3 regions of the Pantoea sp. At-9b genome follow, and region 3 is predicted to be linked to each of the others. Evidence: predicted binding sites of a transcription regulator. Region 3 holds the regulator's gene; each other region holds the start of a gene.
What was found. The regulator PhoB, encoded in region 3, activates phosphate uptake and scavenging genes when phosphate is short. The targets are predictions, from matches to a motif close to CTGTCATAAAACTGNCNNAT.
Positions count from the first base shown of each region.

Region 1: opgB (phosphatidylglycerol--membrane-oligosaccharide glycerophosphotransferase) is a predicted target of PhoB. The motif match lies at 3,406-3,425, and genes of this name have one in related genera.
Region 2: ugpB (sn-glycerol-3-phosphate ABC transporter substrate-binding protein UgpB) is a predicted target of PhoB. The motif match lies at 3,686-3,705, and genes of this name have one in related genera.

Region 1 covers NC_014837.1:651,547-656,390, forward strand. The annotation lists gene PAT9B_RS02880 (APC family permease) at 1-735, opposite strand, end outside; gene opgB (phosphatidylglycerol--membrane-oligosaccharide glycerophosphotransferase) at 1,028-3,325, opposite strand; gene PAT9B_RS02890 (tautomerase family protein) at 3,540-3,929, opposite strand; gene PAT9B_RS02895 (LysR family transcriptional regulator) at 4,050-4,844, shown strand, end outside.
Region 2 covers NC_014837.1:322,406-327,249, reverse strand. The annotation lists gene PAT9B_RS01415 (sn-glycerol-3-phosphate import ATP-binding protein UgpC) at 1-492, opposite strand, end outside; gene ugpE (sn-glycerol-3-phosphate ABC transporter permease UgpE) at 494-1,339, opposite strand; gene ugpA (sn-glycerol-3-phosphate ABC transporter permease UgpA) at 1,336-2,226, opposite strand; gene ugpB (sn-glycerol-3-phosphate ABC transporter substrate-binding protein UgpB) at 2,287-3,603, opposite strand; gene livF (high-affinity branched-chain amino acid ABC transporter ATP-binding protein LivF) at 3,894-4,607, opposite strand; gene livG (high-affinity branched-chain amino acid ABC transporter ATP-binding protein LivG) at 4,609-4,844, opposite strand, start outside.
Region 3 covers NC_014837.1:1,030,193-1,035,036, reverse strand. The annotation lists gene PAT9B_RS04605 (cobalamin-independent methionine synthase II family protein) at 1-623, opposite strand, end outside; gene PAT9B_RS04600 (PstS family phosphate ABC transporter substrate-binding protein) at 799-1,725, opposite strand; gene phoR (phosphate regulon sensor histidine kinase PhoR) at 1,866-3,179, opposite strand; gene phoB (phosphate response regulator transcription factor PhoB) at 3,194-3,883, opposite strand; gene sbcD (exonuclease subunit SbcD) at 4,080-4,844, shown strand, end outside.

The DNA of each region.
Region 1 (4,844 bases), 380 kb from region 3:
ATAAATGACGAAGCTGACGGCAATCGCAATACCAATCGCCAGCGGCACGTTGCGCTGGGGATTTTTGGCTTCGCTGGCAAAATCCACGGCCTGGCGAAAACCAAGGTAGGCAAAGACAATCCCTGCGCCCGTCAGTGAGCTGAAGACGCCATGTGCACCGCCAGGTGGTGCTGGGGGCACATCAAGATTTGGCGCATGAAAGTAGAGCAGTAGGGTGACGATGGTGAGCAACGGCACGATAAATTTGAAGGTGGTGACAATGGTGTTAACGCGACCAAAGAAGCTGACGCTCCAGTAGTTGAGCAGAAAAAATACCACCAGTAACCCAATCTGCACGGCAAAACCCAGCCCGGTCGGGCTGCCATCCGCGTGACCCAGCGCCGGCCACCAATAAATGGCGTACTGGCGCACGGCCTCAACTTCGACACCGGCGGTGCTGGTGTAGGCCAACAGCGAACTTACGCCAATGACAAAGCCAACGATATTGCCGTGTGAGTAGTTGGGATAGCGAACAAAGCCGCCTGCACGCGGCAGTGCCGAGGAGAGTTCAGCGTACACCAGGCCAATCAGCAACACGATCACTGCCCCTAATACCCATGCCCAGCCGGTATGGCTACCGGCATAGCCGGAACTGTTGAGTGCCGCATATAACCAGCCCGACCCGATCATCGATCCAATGCCCAGTAACGACAGATCGACCAAGCCCAATTTCTGTTTTAGCCCACTTGACGCCATAGTATGCCCCTGTCTGATTATTAGATGTTGTGAGAGGGGAATAAAGCATATTGCGTGCCAGTAATATTTTACCGGCGTGACGATTGATATGGGGAATAATTATTCTGAGGGAAGTTGGGAATGAATGGTTTCAGGTGCTATTGGCAATAAAAATACCATCGTCAATCGATGAGAGTGGCCATTCTACCACATGAAATCGCGGTGCAAGGCGCACCGCGATGATCCGAAATATACATTATGAATGTGGTTGAAACATTATGTCATCCCTGCAACAGGAATGACATAATTCGGCTTATCCCTGCGGTTGCGGAATAATTTTAATATCCACCATGCCAATACCTAATTTGCGTGGGTCCTGGCCGATAATATTTCCCACATTGGAAAGCTGTGGTTCGGGTGGGGAAATAATTAAATTATGGCTGCCGCCAGGGTTGGTGAAATGCAGCGTGGTGGTCGAAATGTCGTCACCCAGCGTTAATTCCTGCTGCTGATCGCCCACACGGACCGGAATTGGCCGATGCGCGTTGGGACCAAATGCGCGGGCAGTGATCACCACATCAAAACTTCCCGGCAACGGGTCGACATACTCGATGTTCACTTCCGGTGCCAGATTAGCGTTAGACCAGCGTCCCCACAGTTCCGGGCGCGAAATCCCGGTGAAACTTTTCACGGTCTGCGGCGCGCCAGGCACGTTGAGCATAAAGCTGTCTGCGGTATAGCGGATGGCGTTGTCTTCGATGCGGATCTGCTGCTCATTGCGCTGATATTGCGCATCGCTGAGCGTGGTCGCCGGGAATGTCGCTTTCCCCTTCCAGACCGGTTTATCGATACGCGTGACGGTTGGCTGTCCACCCATCTGTCCCATTGCGAGGCAGAGATCGCCGGAAAGCGCCAGTTCAGGCTGCCACAGGCGTGCCATTTTAAAGCAGCGGTCAACCCAGACAAACTTCTCCGCAGCGCTGAAGTCTGCCAGCTGATAACGTAGCGGCGCAGAATACTCACCCTCCGGCAGCGGTTCCACGCGTTTATCTCCCACGCGGAACAGAATTGGCAGCTTAAAGGTAGTACCTGAGAAGCTAAAGGTATTCTTCTGCTGATCGATGGTGAAGGTATTGAGCTTGCTGGGGAAATTCCACAGTTGGATGATATCCGGTTTCCACATCAGTACTTTCTGCGCCATGTTGTCAAACTGGGCGGAAAGTGACGCTGAACTCAGGCCACTACGACCGAGGCCAATCGCTTTATCGCCACCCATAATATCCAGTACGGTCGCGCCGTTATCCAGCGTACTGCGCTTACCATCGAGCACTTTCGCCTCGGGCTGATCGCCGCGGATAACCATAAATAAATCATGGCGAGGTTGCTGGATCAGATACTGATGCGCAGTATTGTTCATTGCCAGATGATCAGACGTCACCACAATGATGGTGTTTTTAAACCAGGGTGAGGCTTTGATGCGTTCAATCAGTCGTGCCACATGTTCCTGGGAGCAGGCTACCGCGCTGAATGACTGGTTCGGTTTGCCATCATAGCTATAACTTTTATGCTCGCAGGTACGGGAAATAAAACCATCCGGATGGTGGGTGTCGACGGTGAGGGTAAAGAGCGCAAAGCGTTTCTGCTGGCGCGACAGCTCCTCATACTTCTTAAACACTTCATCCATCACGGTATCGTCGTAGTAACCCCAGTTGTTGCGATAGTCGGGGTCCGCCACCCGATCTTTCAGCTCCTGCGCGCCGTACATATGTGAAGGATCAAAACCATGCGACTTCAGGAAAGTATCTTTACCGGCAAAGCGCAGGTCGGCACCCTGAATAAACCAGTTCTCGTAGCCGGAGTTTTTGAGGATATCGCCGAGGCAGATATTTTGCGGGAAGAAGCTGGAAAGTGCCGCTGAAGCATTGTCCTGGAAGGGAGCAAACAGCGGAATGCCACATTGCGAACCGACCATGCCCGCGATGGTGTAATCGGTGCCGGGCAATTGTTCGGTATTGCTGAAATCCAGACTTTGATCTTTTTCACGACTGAGTTCAGGTGCCAGGCCGGGAAACGTTTTTTCGTTAAAATAGGTACGTTCCAGACTTTCGCCATAGATATAGACCAGATTGAGTTTTGGCTCGGCAATCACCGATTTTGGCGTTTTGAAGTAGGTCTCGAAATCGGAATCTGCCAGTCGGTTGTGAGAGGCAATCAAATCCTTCACCTGACGAAAGGCCGGGGTGGTTTGCACTGAACCCGCAGCACAGGCAATCGCCAGCAGGCTCCAACCGAGATGATGCTTCTGTTTGCTACGACGTAGCACCCAGGAGAGCAGGCAGAACAGCAGAAATAACGCGATAATGACCCCAATGGCAGGCACCACGTATTTACTGATGCCGGCACCGGTCAGGCTATTGGTGAGGGTATATAACACCGCATCATTGATACCGTCACCGGTAAAATAGTTGCTGGCATACAATGTGATGTTAAGCACAATGAACAGGGTAAGAAGAACCAAAATCAGTACAAACCAGAATTTATTTCGTCCGGCTTTCCAGGAATAGACTGCAACCGCAGCTAAAAAGAGTACAACCGATATTAACTCGGACAAGGTCGGATCCTCAGGCTGATTAAATACGCAATCCGTGCGTAACCACCCTCTTTGGGGGTTTTTGCGTCAATCTATATTGGCTGTCACATGTCTGCAACACGACCATTCAGATTTGTGCGGCTGATTTGACTTTGTTTAATGCGAGTTTAGGTGGGCTATGGTTTGCACTGGCAGCAATCCATTATCGCTGCCAGCCAGGGGAAGGAGAAGATGATCAGAGTTTCCCGGTCAGATACTGCGCTTCGCCATCGGCAAAGCTCCAGTCACCTTTGCTGTTGGTGATAAAACTGATCATCAGGTCGTTGCCCTGCACGCCACAGTTTTCCTGTAACTCGCGTGCTAACTCTGCCATGAACAGTGTTTTCTGTTCTTCACTTCTCGGGCTGGTGTAGACCCGTACCATAACCAGGTTGTCACTGCGTTCGAAGCCGAGACCGGTATCCTGAAAAACCATTTGGTATCTTTTGTTCTCGTGAACAATCTGATAGCGATCACGTGGTGGAACCTTGAAGGCAGTCAGAACAGCGCGATGAGCCGCATCCAGCAGCATACGTAATTCTGATTCAGAACGGCCCTGAATCACGTCAAATTGCAGTAACGGCATAAATAAACCCTCGTTTTTGCGCACATGGAAAGAGTAGGATGTGGCTCTATGCTGCCGCGTGCCGCTGCAAAGAAAAAGCGCGCTGCCTGAAATGATTATTTATTATTTTGAACAATCATCATGAAAGAAATGAAAACTGATGCCCTCTGGGTGCACCTGCACTGGCTGACGGTGCTGGCCGAGCTGGGCAGTTTTACCCGTGCGGCTGAGCGGCTGGACGTCAGCAAGGCGGCGATGAGTCAGAAGATTAAAGAACTGGAGCAGATGGCGGGCGTGGCGCTGGTACAACGCACCACCCGCAGCGTGCGCCTGACCTCTGCCGGGGAAAAGCTGGTGGATGAGCTGCGTGATCCTTTTGCCCGTATCGAACAAAGCTTTTTCAGCGTGCGTGATGAAGCGGGGCCGGTGCGTGGCATGGTACGAGTCAGTGCTCCGGTGGCGTTTGCCCGACAGCAGCTGGTACCCATCCTCGGCGATTTTTTACGTGAATATCCGCAGGTCCGCATCCAACTGGATGTGACGGATCGACTGGTGTCGCTGGGTAGCGAAGGTTTTGATCTGGCCATACGCCATAGTCAGCAGTTGCCGGAAACCCATGTCGCATTGCCGCTGTGTGAAACCCAGACGTTACTGGTGGCGTCTCCCGCTTATCTCAGGGAGTGCGGAACGCCGCAAACGCCACAGGCGTTGCAGCAGCACAATTGCTTATATTACCCGCGTGGGCTGGAGTCACCTCAGTGGCGCTTTCGCCCACAGAACGACGGCGGCGAAACGGTGCAGGTCAGAATTCAGGGGAATTTTGCCACTAACAATAGCGAATCGATTCGCGATGCCGCGTTGCAGGGGATTGGCATTGCTATGCTGCCGGATTTCAGCGCCAGCGCAGCGCTGGCGGCGGGCACTCTGCAACAGGTG
Region 2 (4,844 bases), 710 kb from region 3:
GTTTGACAGCGGTTCATCAAATAAGAACACCGCCGGTTCACGCACGATGGCGCGTCCCATCGCCACACGCTGGCGCTGGCCGCCGGACAACTCTCGCGGGCGGCGGGTCAGCAGATGGTCCAGTTCGAGGCTGCGTGCCGCCTCCAGTACACGCTGACGGATCTGCTCTTTACCCATGCCGCGAATTTTCAGGCCATAGGCCATGTTCTCTTCCACCGTCATATGCGGGTAGAGCGCGTAGTTCTGGAACACCATGGCAATGCCGCGATCTTTCGGTTCCAGATCGGTTACGCGTTTGTCATCGATATAGATATCGCCGGAGCTGACGCGCTCCAGCCCGGCCACCATGCGCAGCAACGTGGATTTACCGCAGCCAGAAGGCCCGACCATCACCATAAACTCGCCATCGTTGATGGTGATATTCAGCGGCTGAATGATCTGATTTTTGCCGTCATACGATTTGGTGACGGTCTGAAGGGTTACGCCTGCCATTTTATTTTTCACTCTCCACCAGGCCACGCACAAAGGCACGCTGCATGACTAAAACCACCACCACCGGTGGGATCAGGGTTAATAACATTGCCGCCATCACTTCGTTCCACTGCGTCGGGCCGCCGCTGGTATTGATCATACTTCGCACGCCAGCCACGGCGGTGCCGAGGCTGGCGTCATTGATGATCAGCAGCGGCCACAGATACTGGTTCCAGCCGTAGATAAAGGTGATGACAAACAGCGCTGCCAGATTGGTTTTCGACAGTGGCAGCACGATGTCCCAGAAGAAGCGCAGCGGACTGGCACCGTCGATACGTGCCGCTTCAATCAGTTCATCCGGCAGCGACATAAAGAACTGGCGAAACAGGAAGGTGGCGGTCGCCGAGGCCATCAGCGGCAACGTCAGGCCGCTGTAGCTGTCGAGCATGTGCAACGTCGAGATCACCTCGACCGTCGGGAAAATACGCACTTCCACCGGCAGCATCAGGGTGATGAAGATCAGCCAGAAAAACAGCGAGCGCAGCGGAAAGCGGAACCACACCAGCGCAAACGCCGACAGCATCGAGACGGCGATTTTGCCCACCGTGATACTCAGCGCCATCACCAGGCTGTTGAACAGCATCAGACCAAAGGCCGGGCCGCTGCCATTAACGCCCTGCGTCCAGATGCGCGCGATGTTATCCCACAGATGGGTGCCGGGGATCAGCGTCATCGGCACCTGATACACCGCGTTGTTGTCCAGCGTCGCCGCGACAAAGGCGACATACAACGGGAACAGGATAGTCAGCACGCCCAGCACCAGCAGCGTGTGGCTGAAAATATCCAGCCCGCGTCGGTTCTCAATCATTGGTATTGCACCTTACGCTCGACAAAGCGGAATTGCAGGATAGTCAGGCCGATCACCAGCAACATCAGCACCACCGATTGCGCCGCTGACGAGGAGAGATCCAGCCCGGTAAAACCTTCGCGATAAATTTTGTAGATAAGCGTGGTGGTCGCCTGTACCGGGCCGCCACCGGTGGCAGCATCGATCACCGGGAAGGTGTCGAAAAAGGCGTATACCAGGTTGACCACCAGCAGGAAGAAACTCACCGGGGTGATCAACGGCAGCGACAGGTTAAAGAAGCGACGCACCGGTCCGGCACCATCAATCGCCGCCGCTTCCACCAGCGATTTCGGGATGGATTGCAGCGCCGCGAAGAAAAACAGGAAGTTGTAGCTCATCTGCTGCCAAATCGATGCCAGCACAATCAGGAACATCGCCTGACCGCTGTTTTGCGCGTAGTTCCAGTTGTAACCAATCTGGTTAAGGAGATGGCTGAACAGACCGAGTCCGGGGTTAAACAGGAACATCCACAGTACCGCCGCCACGACCGGTGCGACCGCATACGGCAACAGCAGTAAGGTCTGGTAGAGCTTTTTCAAGCGCACCACATAATCCACCAGCGCCGCCAGCAGCAAAGAAAACAACATGCCGCACACCGTCACCAGCGTACTGAATTCAATGGTGGTCCAGAACGAGGCCAGGTAGTACTCATCGCTGAACAGCCGTCTGAAGTTATCCAGCCCAACAAAGGTGCTGGAGATACCAAAAGGATCAAGACTTTGCAGTGAGTACCAAAGCGCTTCACCGGCAGGCCACAGAAAAAAGATGGCGGTAATCACCAGCTGTGGCAGTACCAGCAAATAAGGCAGCAGACGGGAGCGGAAAACCGGGCGTGATGATGAGGACATAACGGACTCGTTCAGGCAAAAAGATCGGGGCAGACACGCGGTCTGCCCCGTTATGGCGGGTTACTTCACCTGCTGCTCAAAACGGCGCAGCAGTTCGTTTCCGCGTTTTACTGAGTTATCCAGCGCTGCCTGCGGCGACTGTTTCCCCGTCCACACGCTTTCCAGCTCCTCGTCCACGATGGTACGAATCTGCGGCATATTGCCCAGACGCATCCCTTTGGTGAACGGCAGCGGATCTTTGTTCAGCATCTGGCGAGTGGCGATATCTGCACCCGGGTTCTTGTCGTAGAAGCCCTGCTGTTTGGTCAGCTCATACGCTGCCGTGGTGATCGGCAGATAACCGGTCTTCTGGTGCCACTCTGCGGCGATTGCCGGCTGCGCCAGGAACTGCATAAACTCCGCTACACCTTTGTAGGTGTTAGCATCTTTGCCCTTCATCACCCACAGGCTGGCACCACCGATAATGGCGTTCTGCGGTGCATTCGGCACGGTGGCGTCATACGGCATCATGCCGACACCAAAGTTGAATTTGGCGTAGTGTTTGATATCCGCCAGTGAGCCGGAAGATGCGGTGGTGATGCCGCAATCGCCGTTGTAGAACTTAGCGGTGGATTCATCTTTGCGGCCAAAGTAGGTGAAATCACCCTTCTTGTTCATATCTTCCAGCATCTGGATATGACGAACCTGCACCGGCTTGTTGAACTCCAGCTCCGCATCGGTGCCGTCAAAGCCGTTGTTTTTGGTCGCCACCGGCAAGGCGTGCCAGGCGCTGAAGTTTTCAATCTGAATCCAACCCTGCCAGCCGCTGGCGTAACCACAGGTCAGGCCCGCTTTACGCAGTGCGTCGGCGTCTTTCGCCAATTCCTGCCAAGTTTTCGGTGGCTGATCCGGGTTCAGACCGGCTTTTTTGAAGGCGTCTTTGTTGTAGTACAGCACCGGGGTGGAGCTGTTGAACGGCTGAGAGATTAAATGGCCGCTGGAGTCGCTGTAGTAACCCGCGACAGTCGGGACGAACTGTTTTTCATCAAACGCGATACCGGCGTCCTGGAACACCTGATGCACCGGCACAATGGCTTTGGACGCCATCATGGTCGCGGTACCCACTTCATACACCTGCAAAATGGCCGGTGCCTTACCGGTACGCACAGCGGCAATCCCCGCCGCCAGGCTCTGTTCATAGTTGCCTTTGTAGACCGGGACAATTTTGTAGTCTGGGTGAGCCTGGTTAAAACGTTGTGCCAGAGAATCGACTTCTTTGCCTAACTCGCCTTCCATGGAGTGCCAGAAAGGAATTTCGGTCGCAGCCAGTGCATTACCACTGAGTGCCAGACCGAGCAGTGCACTCATCAGGCGGGGACGAAGCGTAAAAGCGGACATAATGTTTTCCTGTGCATGTAGGTACGCGCGAAATCACGCATTTTTTGTTCGCGAAGTAACATGACACGGGAAAATGACGGAAAAATAACAGGTTAATGACGGGAATGTGACAGGGGGTGAGTGCAGCTTGTTGCCCTCATCCCGGCCTTCTCCCGCAAGCGGGAGAAGGAGACGTGCAATAGATAAGTTTGGCTCGATCTCTTCCCTCTCCCGCAAGCGGGAGAGGGAGACATGCAATATCCCGATCGATTCCCTCTCCCGCTTGCGGGAGAGGGTTAGGGTGAGGGCACTCAAGCCCCTAAATACGCACTCCGCACCGCTTCGTTGGACAACAACGCTTCACCGCTGTCCTCCAGCACCACATGCCCGTTCTCCAGCACGTAGCCGCGGTCGGCCAGTTTCAGCGCCTGGTTGGCGTTTTGCTCCACCAGGAAGATGGTCATCCCTTCTTTACGCAATTGCTCGATGGTGTCGAAAATCTGCTGAATGATAATCGGCGCCAGACCGAGCGACGGCTCGTCCAGCAACAGCAGGCGCGGCTGGCTCATCAACGCACGGCCAATCGCCAGCATCTGCTGTTCACCACCGGACATGGTGCCGGCGCGCTGCACTTTACGCTCCGCCAGACGCGGGAACAGATCATAAACGCGTTCAATGCGCTCCTGATACTGGCTACGGCTGGCAAAAAAGCCGCCCATCGCCAGGTTCTCTTCCACGGTCATGCGCGAAAACACCCGACGCCCTTCCGGCACAATGGCGATCGCCTCACGCATGATGCGTGCGGTTTGCCAGTCGGTAATGGTTTTGCCATCAAACGTAATGGTGCCTGCCGTCGCACGTGGCTCACCGCACAGCGTACCGAGCAGCGTCGTTTTGCCTGCACCGTTGGCACCAATCAGGGTGACAATCTCCCCCTGATTGATATACAGGCTAACGTTGTGCAGCGCCTGGATTTTACCGTAATGGGCGCTGACGCTTTCAATGGTTAACATCGGGTTGGCCATGTTACGCCTCTCCTAAATAGGCACGGATCACGTCCGGGTTGTTACGAATCTCTTCCGGCGTGCCGTTGGCCAGCGGCGTTCCCTGATTGACCACATAGATGCGGTCAGAAATGCCCATCACCAGCTTCATATCATGTTCGATCAACAGCACCGACACCTTGTGCGTACCGCGCAGTTCGGCAATCAGTTCGTCCAGTTCATGCGTTTCTTTCGGGTTCAGACCGGCAGCCGGTTCAT
Region 3 (4,844 bases):
TCGCGGATCTGCTGCTGCTGATCGGCAGAACACAGATAGGCCCAAACGGTATCGTCCAGTTGCAGGTAACGGCAGCCTGCCGCGTAAAACGCCTGGATGGCATCTTTCCAGGTCTGTGCCAGATCGGCGAAATACGCTTTCAGATCCGGGTACACGGTGGCATCAATCACTTTGCGGCCGCCACGGAAATGCAACACGCTCGGGCTGGGAATGGTCATCTTCGGCACCGCGTCGCCGGCGATGCTTTGCAGGAAGCGGAAATGCTCCAGCATCGGGTGGTTCGGGTTGAACGCCACTTTGCCGGTCACTTTCACGCCACGTGCTTTGGTCTGCACGCCATTGAACTGAATACCCTGATCCGCTTCATAACGCTCAACGCCGATCAGGCCATCAAAGAAGTCGAAATGCCACCAGGCGCGACGAAATTCACCATCGGTGACCACGTGCAAGCCGTTGGCACGTTGTTGCTCCACCACATGACGAATGGCCTCATCTTCGACCTGACGCAGCGCGGCAGCATCAATTTCACCTTTAGCAAACTGCTCACGCGCCTGCTTAATCGCAGCGGGACGCAGAAAACTGCCGACGGTATCGGCACGGAACGGGGCGGTTACTCGTTGCATGATCACTCCTGGCTAAAGCCGTAAACGCATGGTTGCGTCAGGTAATAATTTCACCTGGTTATTTTTAGCCATCTGGATGGCTATATGGCTAAGGAGAGTGACATGCTGAACGGTTTTGGGCAAACGAAGAAAATTCAGGTGACATGAAGAAAATTCATGTTGCGATGCACGTTCTTCAATTTTCCTCAATGGCGGCGCGCGCCTGCGCCATCTGGCTGTCAGACAGCGGCAGATAACCCGCCTCACTGACCCGACGCTGCCCCTGAGGCGACAACACCTGATGCAAAAATGCCGAGACCAGCGGCGGCAACGGTTTGCCAGGCGCTTTGTTGATGTAGAGATAAAGCGGACGCGACCACGGATAACGGCCGCTACGAATGGATTCCGCATCCGGCATCACGCTTTCGCCATTGTGGGTAACCACCGGCAGCGTCTTCACCCCACTGAGATGAAAGCCGAAACTGGCGTAACCAATGCTGTTGGGCGTGGCCGCTACCGCCTGCACCACCGCCGCCGAACCGGGGAACTCCGCCACATCGGCACGGAAGTCGCCCTTGCACAGCACCTGCTGCTTAAAGAACCCCCAGGTGCCGGACGCGGAGTTACGTCCGTAACGTTGGATACTGCGCGTGGCCCAGTGCGGATCGGTCAGGCCGACATCGCCCCAGCGCTGCGGCACCTGATGCGCACCACACAGGCGCGTCACTGAAAACAGCGCATCCAGTTGCTGTGGCGCAATTTGCGTCAGTGGATTGTCCTGATTGACCACCACCACCAGCGCATCCATCGCCACTGGTACCGCCAACGGCGGATAGCCATAGCGGGCAATAAACAACTGGCGCTCATCCACCTGCATCGGGCGGCTCATCGGGCCAAGCTGGGCTGCCCCGGCAGCCAGCGCGGTAGGCGCGGTTGACGATCCCGCCGCCTGCACCTGCACGTTCACGCCCGGTGACTGACGGCTGAAATCCTCACCCCACAAGGTCATCAGATACCCCAGCGTATCAGAACCGACACTGCTCAGATTGCCCGCCAGCATGGTTTGTTGCCCCTGCGCCAGCACAGAGAACGACAGCAAAATGAACAGCAGCAACGATTTCATGCAGGGATTCCGCGTAGCGGCGCGATTTATCGCGCAGGTTTTTGAGCGATTTATCGCGCAGTTTTTGATGTTCTAACTGAAGGGCGCGCGATAAATCACGCCGCTACCGAATGTGCTTTGACTGAGCGACAGCAGAACGCTTATTGCGCCACATTCTCCCGTATCTGGCTGGCGACAATCAACCGTGGCGGCAGGATAAAGCTGAAGCAGGTCTCCTGATGCGGCACGCTGGTGATATCAAGGCGTGCGTTGTGATGCCCAAGCGCATGCTTAACAATCGCCAACCCGAGACCGCTGCCACCGGTGGCGCGCGAACGTGCTTTATCCACCCGGTAGAAACGTTCGGTCAGCCGTGGCAGATGTTCAGGGCTAATCCCCGGCCCGTTATCGCACACCTTAAACTCGGCCCCCTGCTTATTACGCAGCCAGCTGATATCAATCCTTGTGCCTTCCGGCGTATGGTTGACGGCGTTATACACCAGGTTCGAGATGGCACTGCGCAACTGCTCATCATTGCCCAGCACTTTGAGATGCGGATCGGTATGGAAATGGATTTCATGACGCCCCTGACTGAGGGTTTCCGCTTCACGCTGCAACAGCAACAGCATGGTGGGCACGTCTACCGTCTCTTTCATGTCGAGGGCCGGAGCCGCTTCAATGCGCGACAGCGTCAGCAGCTGTTTCACCAGGCTGTCCATACGGCGCGTTTGCTCCGTCATGGTCTGTAACGCTTTGCTGCGTGAACGTTCATTCATCACCGAGTCGTTCATCATCTCCAGATAGCCCTGCAACACCGTCAGCGGAGTACGCAGCTCATGACTGACGTTAGCAAAGAAGTTGCGGCGCGCCCCTTCCAGCTGGTGCATTTGCGTCACATCACGTGCCACCATCAGCCACTGCCCTTCGCTGTAAGGCATCACGCGGAACTCCATATGGTGTTGATTATTCAACACCAGCGTCAGCGGTTTGTTGAAATCGCGTTGGCGAATGTAGCGGGAGAATTCAGGGTAACGCAGCAGGTTGAGGATGTTCTGCCCATTGTCTTCCGGCCAGCGCAGGCCAAGATGCTGCTGCGCCAGACCGTTACACCAGAAAATGATGCCCTCTTCGGTGGTGAGCACCACCGCATCCGGCAGCGATTCCGCACCACTACGGAAGCGTTTGATCAGATTGCCCAGTTCGCGGCGGCGGCGGCGATTACGCAGCTGCATTTGATACAGCCCGTAAAACAGCGGCTCCCAGCTGGCACGTCCGCCGGGTGGCGTCATGGAACGGTCTACCCACAACCAGTGGGACAAGCGCATCAGGTTACGGAAATGCCACAACAATAACCCCAGCACGGTGATCAACAGCAGCCAGGGGAGATAGCCAAATACCAGACCGAGAATCAGTGCCGGTAGACAGACCAGCACCAGTTCGGTCAATAATCTCTTCCAGGAGAGTCGTTCCAGCACGGTAAAGACTCCGTTCAGTAGCGGGCAGAGAAACGATACCCTGTTCCGCGCACGGTTTGTACCATGCGATCGTGGCCGGAGACCTCCAGCGCTTTACGTAAACGACGGATATGCACATCGACGGTGCGATCTTCGACATACACATTGGTGCCCCAGACGTGGTTCAACAGCTGTTCACGGCTGTAAACGCGTTCCGGGTGGGTCATAAAGAAGTGCAGTAACTTGTACTCCGTCGGCCCCATCTCCAGCGGCGTGGTTTCTGACATCACGCGATGCGACGACGGGTCGAGGCTCAGCCCCTGCATCTCAATCACCTCTTCCACCGCCATCGGTGAAATACGGCGCATCACCGCTTTGATACGCGCCATCAACTCTTTCGGTGAGAAAGGTTTGGTAATGTAATCATCCGCGCCCACTTCGAGACCGCGAACACGATCTTCTTCTTCGCCGCGTGCAGTCAACATCATCACGGGAATATCACGCGTCATGGCTTCACGTTTCAGATGCTTAATAAACTGGATACCGCTGCCACCAGGTAACATCCAGTCCAGCAAAATCAAATCAGGCCAGGGTTCGATCAGCTTCCCCACTGCGCTGTCATAGTCTTCCGCCTCAATCGGCTGGTAATCGTTCTGTTCCAGCACGAAACATAACATTTCACGGATGGGAGCTTCGTCTTCCACAACCAAAATGCGCTTAGCCATTATTACTCCTGCTGATATGACGGCTGTCACTGGGATTTGCGGCGTCATTATGCGTCAGTTTTATGACACTTTTATGAAAAACGCACCCCTGAATATTTAGTTAAAAAACAGAAATGTGACAGCCATGCGGCGAATTTTTTTCTTTCGCGATGAAGCCGTTATAATTGCCCATCGCGTCAACCGGCAGGGAGCATCCATGCGCATCATTCATACGGCGGACTGGCATCTGGGCCAGTTCTTTTACAGCAAAAGTCGCGCAGCTGAACATCAGGCGTTTCTCGACTGGCTGCGTCAGCAAATTGAACAACATCAGGTGGATGCGCTGATTATCGCCGGTGACCTGTTCGACACCGGCTCGCCACCCAGCTATGCCCGTGAAATGTTCAACCGCTTTGTGGTGGCGTTACAGGCCAGCCAGTGCCAGTTGATTGTGCTGGCCGGCAACCATGATTCGGTGGCGACATTAAATGAATCTCGCGAGTTGCTCGCCTGCCTCAATACTCAGGTGATCACCAGCGCGACGCCACAAGGCGAGCAACAGGTGTTGACCCTGAAACAGCGCGACGGTACGCCAGGCGCGCTGCTGTGCGCCATTCCTTACCTGCGTCCGCGCGATATTCTGCGCAGCCAGGCTGGACAGTCCGGTCGGGAGAAACAACAGTCGTTGCTGGAAGCCATCGAACAGCATTATCAGCACTGCTTTGCCGCCGCCGAGGCGCAACGCGCGGCACTCGGAGGCCAACTGCCGATTATCGCCACGGGCCATCTCACCACTGTCGGCGTCACCAAAAGCGACTCGGTGCGTGATATCTACATCGGTACGCTCGACGCCTTCCCGGCGCAGGCGTTTCCCGCCGCCGACTATATCGCCCTTGGCCATATTCACCGTGCGCAGCGCATTGCTGACAGCGACCATATTCGCTACAGCGGTTCGCCCATCCCGCTCAGCTTTGATGAACTG